One region of the Rhizobium sp. 01L419 genome, then DNA from elsewhere that is predicted to be linked to it. Evidence: predicted binding sites of a transcription regulator. Region 1 holds the regulator's gene; each other region holds the start of a gene.
The links. The regulator LexA, encoded in region 1, represses DNA repair genes until DNA is damaged. The targets are predictions, from matches to a motif close to TGTTCNNNNTGTGTTCNG.
Positions count from the first base shown of each region.

Region 2: the regulator LexA is predicted to act here: its motif matches at 2,676-2,693, upstream of AC1DUP_RS36195 (ImuA family protein).
Region 3: the regulator LexA is predicted to act here: its motif matches at 3,398-3,415, upstream of AC1DUP_RS11880 (DUF5680 domain-containing protein).

Region 1 is NZ_JBFTSM010000019.1:114,281-119,608, reverse strand. Features, by position in the region: gene AC1DUP_RS29865 (ComEC/Rec2 family competence protein) at 1-2,177, shown strand, start outside; gene lexA (transcriptional repressor LexA) at 2,158-2,883, opposite strand; gene AC1DUP_RS29855 (VOC family protein) at 3,081-3,968, shown strand; gene kdsA (3-deoxy-8-phosphooctulonate synthase) at 3,965-4,810, shown strand; gene eno (phosphopyruvate hydratase) at 4,953-5,328, shown strand, end outside.
Region 2 is NZ_JBFTSM010000038.1:20,735-26,062, forward strand. Features, by position in the region: gene AC1DUP_RS36185 (error-prone DNA polymerase) at 1-440, opposite strand, end outside; gene AC1DUP_RS36190 (Y-family DNA polymerase) at 437-1,951, opposite strand; gene AC1DUP_RS36195 (ImuA family protein) at 1,872-2,627, opposite strand; gene AC1DUP_RS36200 (hypothetical protein) at 2,823-3,098, shown strand; gene AC1DUP_RS36205 (hypothetical protein) at 3,260-3,391, shown strand; gene AC1DUP_RS36210 (hypothetical protein) at 3,476-3,781, opposite strand; gene AC1DUP_RS36215 (hypothetical protein) at 3,870-4,025, shown strand; gene AC1DUP_RS36220 (hypothetical protein) at 4,022-4,177, opposite strand; gene AC1DUP_RS36225 (hypothetical protein) at 4,197-4,526, shown strand; gene AC1DUP_RS36230 (DUF2934 domain-containing protein) at 5,233-5,328, shown strand, end outside.
Region 3 is NZ_JBFTSM010000005.1:42,352-47,679, reverse strand. Features, by position in the region: gene proS (proline--tRNA ligase) at 1-810, shown strand, start outside; gene AC1DUP_RS11890 (lipoprotein-releasing ABC transporter permease subunit) at 828-2,132, shown strand; gene AC1DUP_RS11885 (ABC transporter ATP-binding protein) at 2,189-2,872, shown strand; gene AC1DUP_RS11880 (DUF5680 domain-containing protein) at 2,876-3,337, opposite strand; gene dnaE (DNA polymerase III subunit alpha) at 3,650-5,328, shown strand, end outside.

The sequences.
Region 1 (5,328 bases):
CCTGGTTTCTGGCAGCTTCGGATTTTCCGGCTGTCTCGCTTGGTCTCTGCCTTTTTGTTGCCCTCGGTGCCGTCGTACTTTGCGGGTATCGCCGGACGAAATTGCGGGCGATGCTCTCTGCTCTGCTTCTCTTTGCCGGCGGAATGCTTTCGGCACAGGTTGAAACATGGCGGGCGCAGACCCTGATCCTTGATTCAGCCGTAGCAACAACGGTAACCGGCAGGATCGAGCGCCGCGAAGGCGACGGGCGGGGGCGCTGGCGTTACATTCTTGACGTCACCGGAACCGACGCGCCGCAGATCAAGCGTCCGCCTAAACGCATTACAGTGCTCGTGAGAGGCGCCGCGCAGCCTTTCGAGCTTGGCGACGTCATCGAGGGCAGGGCGCGTCTCACGCCTCCGGCAGGCCCCGCACTTCCCCACCTCAATGATTTTGCTTTCAGTGCCTATTTTGACGGCATTGGCGCCAACGGCTTTTTCTATGGCGCGCCGAAAAAGCTTGCCTTGCAGCCACAGCAAGCGGGCTCGGTCGGTGAGGCGACACTCGAATGGCTCTATCGCCTCAGGAGTGGCATCGGCGATCGCATACGCTCCACCCTGCCGGGCGATACCGGCGCCTTTGCCGCTTCGCTTGTCACCGACGAGAGGCGGGCGATCTCGGATGACACGACGGACGCGCTGCGGCAGTCCGGCCTTGCCCATATCGTCGCGATCTCCGGTCTCAATATGGCGCTTTCCGCCGGCATCTTTTTTGTCGGCCTGCGCGTCGTCCTTAGCCTTTTTCCCGGCATTGCCCAGGCGTGGCCGACCAAGAAAATCGCGGCGGCCGGTGCGCTCGCGGCGGTGACAGCCTACTATCTGATCTCCGGCTTTGCCGTCTCCGCTGAACGTGCCTTCATCATGATGGCCATCATGCTGGTTGCCGTCTTCTTTGACCGGCCATCGATCAGCCTCAGAAACGTGGCGCTATCCGCTCTTGTGATCCTTGCGATCTCGCCATCGGAGGTGCTGGGGCCGAGTTTCCAGATGTCCTTTGCCGCAACACTTGCCCTGGTCGCCGGCTACGATCTCTGGAAAGGCCGGCCGATGTGGGAGAATGTCTTTGCCAACCTGCCGATCATGAAACCCCTCTTCGTGGTCGGCGGTTTCTTTGGTGGCATTTTCCTGACGTCGCTGATTGGTGGCTTCTCTACCGCGCTGTTTTCGATTGAGCATTTCCACCGGCTGACAGCCTACGGCCTGCCGGCAAATCTCGCGGCCATGCCGGTGATTTCCTTCATCGTCATGCCGGCTGGGATGCTGGCGATGCTGCTGATGCCCTTTGGCCTGGACGGCTGGGCATGGCATGTGGCAGGCTTCGGGCTCGATCTGGTGATCACAATCGCAAAGACGGTATCGAGCTGGGGTGGCAATATCGATGTGGGCCGTTTGCCGGGTTGGTACTTCCCGACGGCCGTTTTCGGTTTTCTGCTGCTGACCCTCCTCAGAACTCGACTGCGGCATATCGGAACGGCAATCGTCACTCTCTCCACGCTTGCTGTCGCGGCGCTGCCATCAGAGGCAATGCCCGACATCGCCATTGCCGAAGACGGTAGCCTCGTTGCTGTTGTCGATGGAGAGGCGATAGCTTCGAACCGCGAAAAGCCACCCGCCTTCATCTTCGAACAATGGCAGCGGGCGCTTGCCATCGAAGAGCACAGGAAGCCAGTCACGCTGGAAGCTGCCAATAGGCCCACTGCGCCCGAAGGCAAAAGACTGCAGCTCTCGCGGGATCAACAGAATGAAGCCAGAGAGTCGATGAGACGTGTCGCGATCGGTTCGCCGTCACGGTTCTCGTGCCTGAAAGGTGCCTGGTGCGCCATCATGCTCGGCAATGGAAAGAAACTGACGGTTATCGACAATGCAGCCTATCTGGGCCCTGCCTGCGATACGGCCGATATCGTCGTCACCCCTGTCCGTCTGCGTTTCGACGGCTGCCGATCCGGAGCTATGCTCTTTACTGGCGAAACATTGCGCAAGACAGGCGCGATCGAGCTTCGTTTCACAGATGGCGGAGTTGCGGTTGCCGCTACCTTCGACGCATTGCGACGGCCCTGGATGCGCCACCGTGCCTATGACTGGCGTAGCGACACATTCGCTGATGTTGGCCCGTCACCGGTCAGTGATAGCGACGAATGAGGCCGACGAGCTTGCCCTGGACCTTGACGCGATCCGGCGGGAAAATGCGAGTCTCGTAAGCGGGGTTTGCGGCTTCGAGCGCAATCGATGCGCCCTTGCGGCGGAAGCGCTTGAGCGTCGCTTCCTCTTCATCGACGAGTGCGACGACGATGTCACCCGGATTGGCCGTGCTACCGTTGCGGATGATGACGGTATCGCCATCGAAGATGCCGGCTTCGATCATCGAGTCGCCACGAACTTCGAGCGCATAATGTTCGCCGGAGCCAAGCATATCAGCGGGAACGGTGATGTCATGGGTGTTGTTCTGGATTGCCGAAATCGGCACGCCGGCAGCGATGCGCCCCATGACCGGCACGGAAACCGAATTGCCGTTGTCGGCCGCAGGTGCTGACTTTGCCGCGGCGGGAGGCGCAACAGGTTGCGGCTTGCCGAGGCTGCCTTCGATGACGCTTGGTGAAAAGCCGCGCCTTGGCTGCAGGCTCGAGCTATAGGCTTCCGGCAGCTTGATGACTTCGAGCGCACGCGCCCGGTTCGGAAGCCGGCGAATGAAGCCGCGTTCTTCGAGCGCCGTGATCAGCCGATGAATGCCGGATTTCGAGGCCAGATCCAGGGCGTCCTTCATCTCGTCGAAAGATGGCGGAACGCCGGATTCCTTCATCCTTTCATGAATGAAAAGAAGAAGTTCCTGTTGTTTGCGCGTGAGCATCGGCGTGTGACCCCAGTATTGAAACAAATCCAGAACGGACACTATATGTTCCATATGTGTTCCGCAAGTGGCTAAATTTTCGTAAAATTTCTCTCCATTGTGTTGAGAATTTTATTTTTGTCGGCGCCCGTCCCGTCCGGCCTTGCTTCGTAAGGCTTGTTGAAGCACATCTCCTTGTGATTGCTGGAGAGTAGCTGATGACCCAAGACACGCTTGCGATCGATCATCTCGTTTTGCCGGTTACCGATATCGCCCTTGCACGCGAGAGGTTGGGCAAGCTGGGCTTCACCGTCGCTCCGGACGCGCGCCATCCCTTCGGTACGGAAAATGCCTGCGTTTTCTTCGCCGACAGGAGCTATCTCGAGCCGCTCGGCATCGCCAGTGTCGAGGAGAGCGACAGGACGGCGCGCGACGGCAATGTCTTCACAGCCCGCGATCAGGCCTTTCGTTTTCGATGCGGCAGCGAGGGCCTGTCTGCTATCGCCTTCAGTGCCGCGGATGCAAAGCATGAACATGCTCGATTCGTTAAAGGCGGCATTAGCGCTGGTTCTGTGTTGCAGTTCGAACGTCCCGTGAAAATGCCGGATGGCACGGAGAGCATTGCCGGCTTCCGGCTCGCCTTCGCCGGCGACCTTCGGGCACCGGATTTCTTTCTCTTCGCCGTCGAACGCGTCAATCCGCTCCCTGCTGACCGCAGCGCGCTCGAAGCTCACGTCAACGGCGTAACCGGAATTGCCGAGATAGTTCTAGCCGCGCCCGAGCCTTGGGCCTTCGGCGAATTCGTCCGTGGCGTGGCAAGAGCCGACGCCGCAGATGAGACCGGTTTTGGGGTGAGAGTTCCTCTGGCAAACACAAAGATCAGTCTGATGAACCCGGCGGGTCTGGAGGCCTATTTCGATCTGGCGACGCCGGACACCGATCGCGGCCTGCGTGGGCGGGCGATCCTTTTCCATGCGGGCGATCTTGCCGTGACAGAAGCGCATTTGGCTGCTAACGGGGTGACCTATACACGCAAGGGCAACCGTATTCTGGTGAAGCCCGCGCCCGGCCAGGGCGTGCTCTTCGCCTTCGAGGAAACATCATGAGCTCCAATACCAATTCCCAGGTGACGGTCGGCGAGGGCGCCGGTAAGGTCACCTTCTCCAATACCGGCCGCTTGTCGCTGATCGCCGGCGCCTGTGAAATGGAAAGCCGCGACCATGCGTTCATGGTGGCTGGCACATTGAAGGAACTGTGCGCCAAGCTCGGCATCGGGCTTGTCTACAAGACGTCTTTCGACAAGGCCAATCGCTCTTCGTTGTCGAGCAAACGCGGTGTCGGCCTTGAGAAGGGGCTGGAAGTATTCGCTGATCTCAAGAAGGAACTCGGCATTCCGGTTCTCACCGACATTCACAGCGAAGAACAATGCGCCGAAGTAGCGAAGGTCGTTGATATCCTGCAGATACCGGCCTTCCTGTCTCGCCAGACGGATCTTCTGGTGGCTGCTGCCAAGACGGGCCGCGTCATCAACGTCAAGAAGGGCCAGTTCCTGGCGCCTTGGGATATGAAGAACGTGCTCGGCAAGCTGAATCAGAGTGGCAATCCGAACATTCTGCTGTGCGAGCGCGGCGCTTCTTTCGGCTACAACACGCTGGTCTCCGACATGCGCTCCCTGCCGATCATGGCAGCCACCGGTGCGCCAGTTATCTTCGACGCCACTCATTCGGTCCAGCAGCCGGGCGGGCAGGGGGAAACCTCCGGCGGAGAACGGCAATTCGTGGAGACGCTCGCGCGCGCTGCCGTGGCGGTCGGTGTTGCTGGGGTCTTTATCGAGACTCATCAGGACCCGGATAACGCGCCCTGCGACGGCCCGAACATGGTCTATCTCAAGGATATGCCGCGGCTTCTGGAAAAGCTGCTGGCTTTCGACGCGATCGCTAAAGGCTGACAGTCAAAAGCCTGACATGATCGTAATATAGCGACGAGTGGAACTGCATGCCGAAGGGTGCCGCAAACTGCCATTGTAATTTGCGCACCTTCGATTAAGACGGTTTCAAACGATTTATCCACCCACCGAGCAGGAAAAAACCATGACTGCAATTACCGATATCATCGCCCGCGAGATTCTCGATAGCCGTGGTAACCCCACCGTCGAAGTCGATGTCTATCTCGAAGACGGCAGCATGGGCCGTGCGGCTGTTCCCTCGGGCGCTTCGACTGGCGCGCATGAAGCCGTCGAACTGCGCGACGGTGGCAAGCGCTATCTCGGCAAGGGTGTCGAAAAGGCCGTCGAAGCCGCCAATACCGAGATCTTCGACGCGATCGGCGGCATCGACGCTGAAAACCAGATTCAGATCGACAAGATCATGATCGAGCTCGACGGTACGCCGAACAAGTCACGCCTCGGCGCCAACGCCATCCTCGGCGTTTCGCTTGCTGTTGCCAAGGCTGCCGCGGAGGCTTCCG
Region 2 (5,328 bases), on a different contig from region 1:
TAGGCGCGGTTTTGAAAGACTTCTGCCATTTTTCTGAGCTGGAGTGCGCAGATCTCATCCGGCAGGTCGGGCACCAGAATTCCAATAAGTCCTTCCGCGTGGAGCGCAACGTCATCAAGTGTCAGAATGCAGTTCGCCTTTCCGCCCCTGCTTTTTCCGAGTGTCAGCAGTCGCGTCAGCCGCGAATAGGCGGCCCGATCGGTTGGATAGACAAGGATCGACATGCCGTCCTGCAGGTCAAGGCGACAGCCGACGAGCAACCGCAAACCGGTTGTCCGCGACGCCTCCAATGCCCGCACGATGCCGGCGAGCGAATTGCGGTCGACGATCCCGACAGCGTCGATGCCCAGTAATTTTGCCGTCGCAAACAGCTCCTCGGCCGAGGAGGCGCCCCGCAGGAACGAAAAATGGGTCGTGACCTGCAGCTCGGCGTAGGTCATGCGAAGGTTCCGTGCAGGAACCAGCGGTGCGAGCCCGTGTCCGGATCGACGCCGTCACCGGCGCGATAGATCCAGTAGCGTTCGCCCGCCTCATCCTCGACCGTGAAATAGTCGCGCACGGCGACCCATTCGCATGATCGCTGCCACCATTCGCCAAAGATGCGCTCAGGCCCATCTGCTTGTTTGACCCGCCGGCGCTTGCCGCGCCAGGTAAACCAGGCAGGCGGATGGTCAGGTAGCAGCGCCATGACCTCGATCATTTCCGGGCGATCCATCAATCTCACCGGGCGCGGCCAGATCAAAGGCCAGGTCTGTCCCAGCGCGGTGGCGACAGGGGAAACGCGTTGGACCGATCGTTCGGGAACGTCGCTTGCGACCGGCGCGAGGCGGTAGATCCGGAATGCGCCGCGATTGCCGATAATATCGACGAAAGCGCCAATATCGGCCGCGGGATCTTCGACCAGGGTGTCGGCGATCTGCTTGTCGGCGAGTGGCTCGACCATTGTGGCGGCGAGGCTGAGTTTTTCGATGCCGAACCCTGGGTCTATGCGCTCGATGCGATCATGCAGCAGCTTGGTAAGCCATGCGATGTCGCGGACTGGTTTGGCGGTCCCCGCTCGCAGCGCCTGGATCGTATTGTCGACCCGATGGATGATCAGATCGGTGCGGCGCACGCCGAGACCGCGCGCCTGAAGGCCATGACAGAGGCTGCAGACAAGCTGCGAGACATATTTCGCGATCGTCTCGGGCGTGCCGATCGGTTCTGCGAAGGATCGATCGACCTCCACGAATGCCGGCGAGCGGATGGGGTCGATCGGCTCGGCTGTGCGCCCGAACATCTGGTCGAGCCGGCGGGTGATCTGCGGGCCAAAACGCAGGTTCAGGGGCGCCCGCGGCGCCGCCGAAAGCTCGCCGACGGTTCGAAACCCGAGGGTGCGCAGTCCTGTCAGCACTTCCGCGTCAAGACGAAGCGAGGAGATCGGCAGTCCGACAACGGCCTCGCGTGTCTGACCCGGCGCAACTACGCGCGTCTCTTCTCCGAGAGAGCGTGCCAATGCATGGGCAGCGCCCCAGCTGTCTGCAACGACGGCACGCGCCGGCAGACCCTTGGCGCGGAATCTGTTGATCAGGCCCGACAGCATCGGCCCCTCGCCCCCCTGCAGGTGATCGGCCCCTTCGGTATCCAGGACGATGCCATCAGGTGGGTCGATGGCGACGACCGGCGAATACTGGGTGAGTGCCCAGAGGGTGATCCGCTCCAGCGCGGCGAGATCGGCTGATGGGTCGGCATCGACCATGGTGAGACCCTGTACGAGCGCTTGCGCCTTGGCAGCAGGCATGCCGGGGCTGAGGCCGAGTTTGGCGGCGTTGGTGTCGACGGCCGATAGCCATCGTTTCGATCCGCTTCTGGAAATGACGACGAGCGGTGCCTCAGCCGGAATGGACGGATCGGCGCGTCTGATACGATCCGTCGGCAGCGTCGGAAGAAATACGGAGACGACCCTGACCATCACATGCCTCTACGATGAAATCTGCACTGTCTCCCGCCTTGATCCGGATCAGTTCGGCGAGCCACCGGGCGCGACCGACACCGGGAACGGGGAGCGGCTGCGAGGGCAGAACCGATATGCGCCAGCGCGAGGCGGACGCCGTCGGATGCCCGAAATCGGCCGCTTCCGTCTGGCGCCGCCATCGTCGAATGATCAGGCCGAGCGTGCCTGATCCCTCGGCCGCCAATTGCAGGCGGCGGGAAACGACCATCGGCAACCGCACGGCCTCCGCAACGACCGCACCAAGCCCTCCGAACCGCAACGCCTCCTCGCAGGCCTCAAGCACGTGCTCCTCACGAACAGCTTCGACATAGATGACCCGATCGGGATGAAGACCGGCCCCTGCCAGCGCCGGCGCGAAGAGATCTGGACGCGCCAGGCACCAGACGACCACGCCCTTCGTGCGGGCAGCCACGCCCGCCGCAAACAAGGCGGCGGCGGCTCCATCGATGGCCGCTGCCCCGCCGCCGGCAAACTCGTGGATCGCCCCATAGGCAAGCCCTCCACCCGGCAGCCGCTCGTCGATCCCAGGAATGCCGAATGGCAGGACCGCTGTCGCGCGGGCTGCCGCTCCTTCGAGATGCTGGATACGCTCTCGAAGCTCCGAGATAATTGGATTTGCGCTTGGCCGAGCCATATTTGCTCTTCACAGAATTCAGGTTTCCACACCGCAGGAAAGCGGATATGTTCTTTATTTGTTCCTAATTTGAATGTGAGTCAATGTGCATGTTACGGGTGGATATTCCTATAGAGCCAATCATCCACATGAAAGCCGGAATGAAAAACAGAATGAATACAGGTAAATACCAAAATTTGGTCCACAGCTGAAAAAATGTCATCGATAAGAAAAAATGCCTATGATGGGGTGACGCTGCGCGAATTTCGGGAGGCGACAATCGCGGTCGCATGCCTCGTCTGCGACCGTCATGGCGAGCTCGACCGTCGGACGCTGGTCAAGCAGTATGGAGCAAGCCTCACCTTCGTTACGCTTCGCCGCCGGGTGGCGATGGGATGTGCGAAGATGCATGGTCAGGACGGTATCGACCGCTGCGACACCCATTTCCCTGGCCTGAACGGTGCCGGACTGTCTCTCAAGAAGGAAGGCTAGGGTCGCTGGCGTGCAGCTTGCGCAGTTTGCGCACCGGCCGTTGGCCTAGGATGGTTCAGAGGGGGCGATCCCTAACCGGACGTCAAGCTTTGGCGGTTAAAAACCGAGAAACCTTCCGGTGGTCCGGTCTCTCCGGCTGCCTCAGATCGGCTGGAAGAACGATGCGCTTTCAAAAACGCCTCTTTACCGCCTCCGCATTCGCGATCCTGGTCGCGCTCATCGCCATCAATCCATTCGGACGCCATCTGGTCGACCCCCGGCCGACATCGTCCATTCCCGGCGACGATCACTGACAGCGGCTGTCTGCCGTCGACAGATGGGCTCGCGACCGGGGAAACAAGGTATGAGGGATTGCGGTCACATCGGTGAAGTCTTCCTCACGATGTATTCGGGCCTCGGTCTTCATCCCCCGGCCAGCGCTCGCTGAAGGCGGGGCCGGCAATTGCCAATCTGTTCTTGCCCTGCCAGGCACCGACGACATAACCGTCGGGCCTGACCTGAACACTCTTACGATTGGCAAGTTTGATCTCCATGGCGATCGCTGCAGGCGGCGACGCAATCCTCAAACTTTCCGGGATGACCGGCCGTGTCTGTCCAAAATCGACCGGCTGGCGTTGCGCTGCGGGGTCGACCCAGTAATTGGCCTGCCTGACAATATCGGGGAAATGCGAGCGATCAATCACATCGCCGTTGACGGTAATTTGTCGCCATGGCCAGTTGCGCGTAAAAATGCTGTCGGGCGAATGGACCTGTGCCGTCGGGAAGTCGTCGATGTTCCAGCCATTGCCGAAGGGTGACGCCCCCTCCGGCTTGTATCTGGCACTGTCCGCTGCAGAGCCAAATCAGATTGTTGCTGTGGACGAGGCGCGAAACAGTTTCTTCTTCACGATTGGCCAGCGCAGCAGCCAGGTGTTATTGAAGATTTAGTGCGGACCGTCGGCGCTATGGGTTTCGGGAAACTTGAAGAGCTGTCCCTTGGCGTGGGTATCGCCGTCCGGTCCTGGAATATCGATATTCCAACTGACATTGCTATAGAGGTAGAAATAGCCGGATCGCTCCATTTCGAAGGAGAACGGCATGTAGCAATCAACGAAGGTATTGCCCCTTATCGTCCAGTTCCAGGCGAAGTTTTCGGGCTCGACGGCATTTGTCGTGGATGCGAACGAACCAGTTGTCCTCGATCAGGACATTGCGGGAAAAATTGTCTTTTATGGATTCGCCGGCCTGATTGAAGAGATGCACGCCGTTGAAGGCATCGACGATAATGTTGTGCGGACGATCACATCACCAGCAATCGTCCAGGCTCGAAAGAAATCGCCGTCGAAGGCGCGCGCGTCATCATCGATATTGACGAGCCCTTCGACACTGTCGGGTCCTTCTGCAGGTGCCCCGTGCACCGCCGACCACGGGTACTTCCGCCAGAGTTAGCCCGGCGTGAAACTGCCGTGGGGCCGCACGCCCTTTTCAGCCCGGATCGAGACGACATCTTCTTCCCCGCCCCGCCGACATCCTGGGACCCAGTCACATTCTTCGATGAGAATATGCGTGTATAGGCACCCGCCGCCCCGATTGCGATCGCGGCGCCGCGGATGCTTACGGCGAGTTTTCGCTGGGGCCGATGTTGATGGCGCTCTACCGGACAAACGTCAGTGCGAGCGGCCGCGTCGGCAAGGGTAGGCTGAACCGGTCGTGATCGATAGCCCTCTCATGTTGAACCCTGAATGGGCGGCCCGGCTGTTCGTCTGTCAGGATTTCGTTTGCCACCAGACAAGGGCAAAGGATGCGAAGGCGAAGGTGGTGGCGAGCAGCGTCTGGTGATCCATGGAGATAATCCCTGTTGAAGCGGCTCTATAATGCTCGCGAAGGTTTTAGGTTCCAGGGCGGCGGTTCACGATCCTTCGCGGGGGGCCATTGGGTCTGCTATCCGTCTCGGCCATTTCCCAAGCGTATGGTTAATGGCAGCTGTGGGATGGATGGGGTTCGCAAGGGCCAGCGGATTGTAGAGGGCAGGGGTCCGGTCGATCCGTAGCGTTTTCGTGATGGGATCCAGCCGATAAATACATGCACCATAGTTGCCGCCGTAACCGACCGCGCCATTTCTGATCCGGACAACAATCCGACTTGGAGAAAACCGATGGCATCGAGCGAAGACCGTATCAGACAGCGCGCTTACGAGATCTGGGAACAGGAAGGCCGGCCCCATGGGGAGGACATGAAGCACTGGTTGCAG
Region 3 (5,328 bases), on a different contig from region 1:
CATTCCTACAACAAGATGTTCACAGCCTATCTGCGCACCTTCGATCGTCTCGGCCTGCGCGCCATTCCGATGCGCGCCGATACCGGCCCCATTGGCGGGAATCTGAGCCATGAGTTCATCATTCTCGCTGATACCGGTGAGTCCGAAGTCTTCTGCCACAAGGATTTCGTCAATTTCGACATCCCCGCCGAAAGCACGGATTTCGACAGTGTCGACGGTCTGAAGGGGATCTTCGACAAGTGGACGTCGCTCTATGCCGCGACATCCGAAATGCACGACGAGGCAGCTTTCAACGCGGTTCCGGAAAGCGAGCGTCTTTCTGCGCGCGGTATCGAAGTCGGCCATATTTTCTACTTCGGTACGAAGTATTCCGAACCGATGGGTGCAAAGGTGCAGGGTCCTGACGGTAAGGAACACTTCGTTCACATGGGTTCCTACGGTATCGGCCCGACACGCCTTGTTCCCGCCATCATCGAAGCATCGCATGATGAGAACGGAATCATCTGGCCGGAGTCGGTCGCGCCCTTCGATGTCGTGGTCATCAACATGAAGGCCGGCGACGAAGCCTGCGACGGCACTTGCGAGCTGATCTACGCAGCGCTGACCAAGGCCGGCAAGGACGTGCTCTATGACGACACGGACGACCGCGCAGGCACCAAGTTTGCGACCGCCGACCTGATCGGCGTGCCGTACCAGATCATTGCCGGTCCGCGCGCGGTCGCGAATGGCGAAGTGGAAGTGAAGGACCGGAAGACCGGCGCCCGCGAGACGATGACAATCGAGGCGGCGATCAACAGGTTCGTGGCTTAAAGAAAGACGGAGGCGAAATGGCAGAGGCAGCATTGGACCGGAGTTCCAAATCCGGCTTGGGTCCGGCTGGCAAGCCATTTTCTACCTTCGAACGCCTGGTGGCGTGGCGCTATCTGCGCGCCCGCCGAAAGGAGGCGTTCATCTCCGTCATTGCCGGCTTCTCATTCGTCGGCATCATGCTGGGCGTCGCGACGCTGATTATCGTCATGGCCGTGATGAACGGGTTCCGCACGGAACTCGTCTCTCGCATCCTCGGCATCAACGGCCACATGATCATCCAGCCGATTGATGGCCCCTTCACCGATTATGCCGACCTCGTGAAGAAATTCGAGGCGGTGCCCGGTATCAAGATGGCGCTGCCGCTGGTCGAAGGCCAGGTGCTAGCTTCCTCGCGGACGGGCGGCAGTACCGGTGCGCTGGTGCGCGGCACGCGGGCCGAAGACCTGACCAAGCTCAAGGCAGTATCCGACAATATCAAGTCTGGCGACATGGTGGGTTTTGCTGCAGGCGACAGCGTTTTGATGGGCACGCGCATGGCCGACCAGCTCGGCTTGCGGGTCGGCGACCTGATTACGATGACGTCACCGGAAGGTGACGTGACGCCGATGGGCGTCAATCCACGCATCAAATCCTACAAGATTTCCGGTCTCTTCGAGATCGGCATGTCGGAATACGATTCCTCGATCATCTATATGCCGCTGGAGGAATCTCAGCTTTATTTCAATGCCGACGGGCTGGTGCAGTCGATTGAGCTCTTCGTCGACAACCCTGATGATATTGATAATCTGAGACCCAAGGTTGAGGAGGCGGCCGGACGGCAGATCTTGGTCACCGACTGGCGCCAGCGCAACCAGACCTTCTTCTCCGCCCTGGAGGTGGAGCGCAACGTCATGTTCATGATCCTGACGCTGATCGTGCTTGTCGCCGCGCTCAACATCATCTCCGGACTCATCATGCTGGTGAAGGACAAGGGTAGCGATATCGCCATCCTGCGCACCATGGGTGCGAGCGCCGGTGCCATCATGCGCATCTTCTTCATGACCGGAGCGGCGATCGGTATCGTCGGCACGATCGCCGGCGTGCTGCTCGGCGTGCTCGTCTGCGTCAATATCGAGTCCATCCGCCAGTTCTTCTCATGGGTATCGGGCACGGTGCTTTTCGATCCCCAGCTCTATTTCCTCAGCCAGCTACCGGCAGAAATGGATGTGAGTGAAACGGTGTCGGTCGTCATCATGGCGCTGACGCTCTCCTTCATCGCGACGATCTTCCCCGCTTGGCGCGCCTCCCGCCTCGACCCCGTCCAGGCCCTTCGTTACGAATAAGGCTGAGATTCAAGGTCATGCATGATCCAAGGCCCAATCCAAGGAATGCCGCATTCATGAAACGCAATGTCGTTCTCAAGCTTTCGGGCGTCGAGCGCCACTATGGTCAGGGCGAAACGCTGCTGACCATCCTCAAGGGTGCGGATTTCACCCTGTCGAGCGGTGAGATGGTGGCGCTGGTGGCGCCGTCAGGCACCGGCAAGTCGACGCTGCTGCATGTGGCAGGGCTGCTGGAGCATCCTGACAGCGGCGAGGTAATGGTCAACGGTCGCCCATGTGATGGCCTCTCCGATGACAAGCGCACGGCCATCCGCCGCGGCGAGATCGGCTTCGTTTATCAGTTTCATCACCTGCTGCCGGAATTCTCTGCGCAGGAAAATATCATGATGCCACAGCTCATCGCCGGCCTCTCATGGAAGGAAGCGGGCGAGCGGGCAAAGATGCTTCTGGATTACATGCGCATCGGCCACCGCGGTACGCATCGCCCGGGCGAGCTTTCCGGCGGCGAGCAGCAGCGCGTGGCAATCGCTCGCGCCGTTGCCAATGCGCCGAGCCTGCTTCTCGCCGACGAGCCCACCGGCAATCTCGACCCGGAAACCGCCAGCTATGTCTTCGATGCTCTGGAGGCTCTGGTGCGCCAGTCCGGCCTTGCCGCGCTGATCGCCACACACAACCACGAGCTGGCCCGGCGCATGGACCGGCGCGTAACGATCTCCGACGGCAAGGTCGTGGATTTCTGATTATCAGGGGATAATCAGCCCGCCGCGATAATCGAGCTCATAGGCCTTTTGATCATCGACAAGGATGAATTCGTGGCCGCGGAAATGCGTGCAGTCGCCTTCGCTCGTATCGACATAGCGCCCCAACGAATGATCGAAGACCATGCCGCCGAGGAAGCGGCCTTGTTTGTAAAGCTGTGACAGCGCGGCGCTAATGATCGTGCCGGCGACAGTTCCGTCGATGATCCCGGGCTCGATGATCCGCCCAAAATAGTTCATCGCCCACACCGGCTTTTCCTCCAGCCAGACCACTTCCTGACCGGCAAAATCCGTGCCGCCGAAATAGCTGTCGAGGTAGCGCCAGATCCCGCGCTTGTAGCCGATATCATGGGCGCCGATCCGATAGGAGGGCTGCGGCTTCGCGCCGGCGACATAAGTCTGCGATTTGGCTTCGACAATGAAGCCGTTGAGTTCCTGCGTGTCCATCGTCCCGCTGCTCCGACGTTAACCATGTCCCGCGAGAGCGGGAGGGAATCCTGTTGACAACAGAACATACATGGAACAAATTAAAAACATAAGAGCACAGGAGAGCCAAATGACTGACATGATCCGTGATATCGCAGCATTCACCTCCATCGCAATGTTCATTGCCAGCTTTTCGCTGATCGTCATGGCAATGTAAGAATTCAGGGGATCGCATGGCTGCCATGCGGTCCCGAAGCGGGACTTTTTCTGGACAGAATCGCCTTGAATGCCGACAATGCTCTCTCTTCAGTGAGGCGGTTCGAAAGGCAGATCATGGCGGATGCGGAAAAAGGTGCTGCTGGCGCAGTCGTCGGCGGAAAACCGGGCTTCGTCCATCTGAGGGTCCACTCCGCCTATTCGTTGCTCGAAGGCGCGTTGCCCCTCAAAAAGATCCTCTACAAGGCGTCGGGCGACAGCCAGCCGGCGATCGCCATTACCGATACCAACAATCTCTTCGTCGCTCTGGAGTTTTCCCAGAAGGCGATGGAAGACGGTCTGCAGCCGATCATCGGCTGCCAGGTATCGATCGACATGGAAGACGGCCTCGAAACCGAAAAGCGGGGCGGCCACCAGACGCTGGTCAAGTTGCCCTCGATCGTACTTTTGTCCGCCACGGACGCAGGCTATGAACGGCTGGTCGATCTCGTCAGCCGCGCCTATCTCGGCGGCGAGAACAATCAGGCCATCAATATCCGCTCCTCCTGGCTGGCGGAAATCGGCACCGAAGGGCTGATCGCATTGACGGGTGCCTCGACCGGCCCCGTCGACATGCCGCTCAAGGACGGCCATGGCGCCCAGGCGGAGACTCGTCTGCTGGCGCTGAAGCGCATCTTCGGTGACAGGCTCTATGTCGAACTGCAGCGGCATGGAACCTACGACAAGCGGCACGAACAGAAGATTATCGGCCTTGCTTATAAGCACGACCTGCCGCTGGTGGCGACCAACGAAGCCTTCTTCCCGACGCGCGACGATTACGATGCGCATGACGCGCTGATGGCGGTGGCCCACAACGCCATCGTTTCCGACGACAGCCGCTTCCGCCTGTCGCCGGATCACTATCTGAAAAGCCGCGCAGAGATGGAAAAGCTCTTCGCCGACCTGCCCGAGGCGCTCGACAACACCGTCGAGATCGCAAGGCGCTGCTCCTTCGTGCTGAAGACCCGCAAGCCGATTCTGCCGCGCTTCACCGGCGCGACCGATGATCCCGAAGAGGCCGAGCGCGCAGAATCGCTCGAACTTCGCCGCCAGGCGGAGGAGGGGCTGGATATGCGCCTTGCCGAGCTTGGAATGTCCGCCGGCTACGAGGAGAAGGATTATCGCGAGCGGCTGGAATTCGAGCTCAGTGTTATCGAGCGCATGAAGTTCCCCGGCTACTTCCTGATCGTTGCGGACTTCATCAAATGGGCCAAGCAGCATGATATCCCGGTTGGCCCAGGCCGCGGTTCGGGCGCGGGCTCGCTGGTCGCCTATGCGCTGACGATCACCGACGTCGATCCGCTGCGCTTCTCGCTGCTCTTCGAACGCTTCCTCAATCCCGAACGCATCTCGATGCCCGACTTCGATATCGACTTCTGCCAGGACCGCCGTGAAGAGGTGATCCGCTATGTGCAGCAGAAATACGGTCGCGAGCAGGTGGCGCAGATTATCACCTTCGGTTCGCTGCAGGCGCGCGCCGCATTGCGCGACGTTGGCCGCGTGCTGGAAATGCCTTACGGCCAGGTCGACAAGATCTGCAAGCTGGTGCCGAACAATCCCGCAAACCCGACGCCGCTTTCGAAGGCGATCGAGGAAGAGCCGAAACTGCAGGAGGAGGCCGCCAAGGAACCCGTCGTCGCGCGCCTCCTGGATATCGCCCAGAAGATCGAAGGCCTCTACCGGCACGCCTCGACCCACGCCGCCGGTATCGTGATCGGCGATCGCCCGCTGTCGAAACTGGTGCCGATGTATCGCGA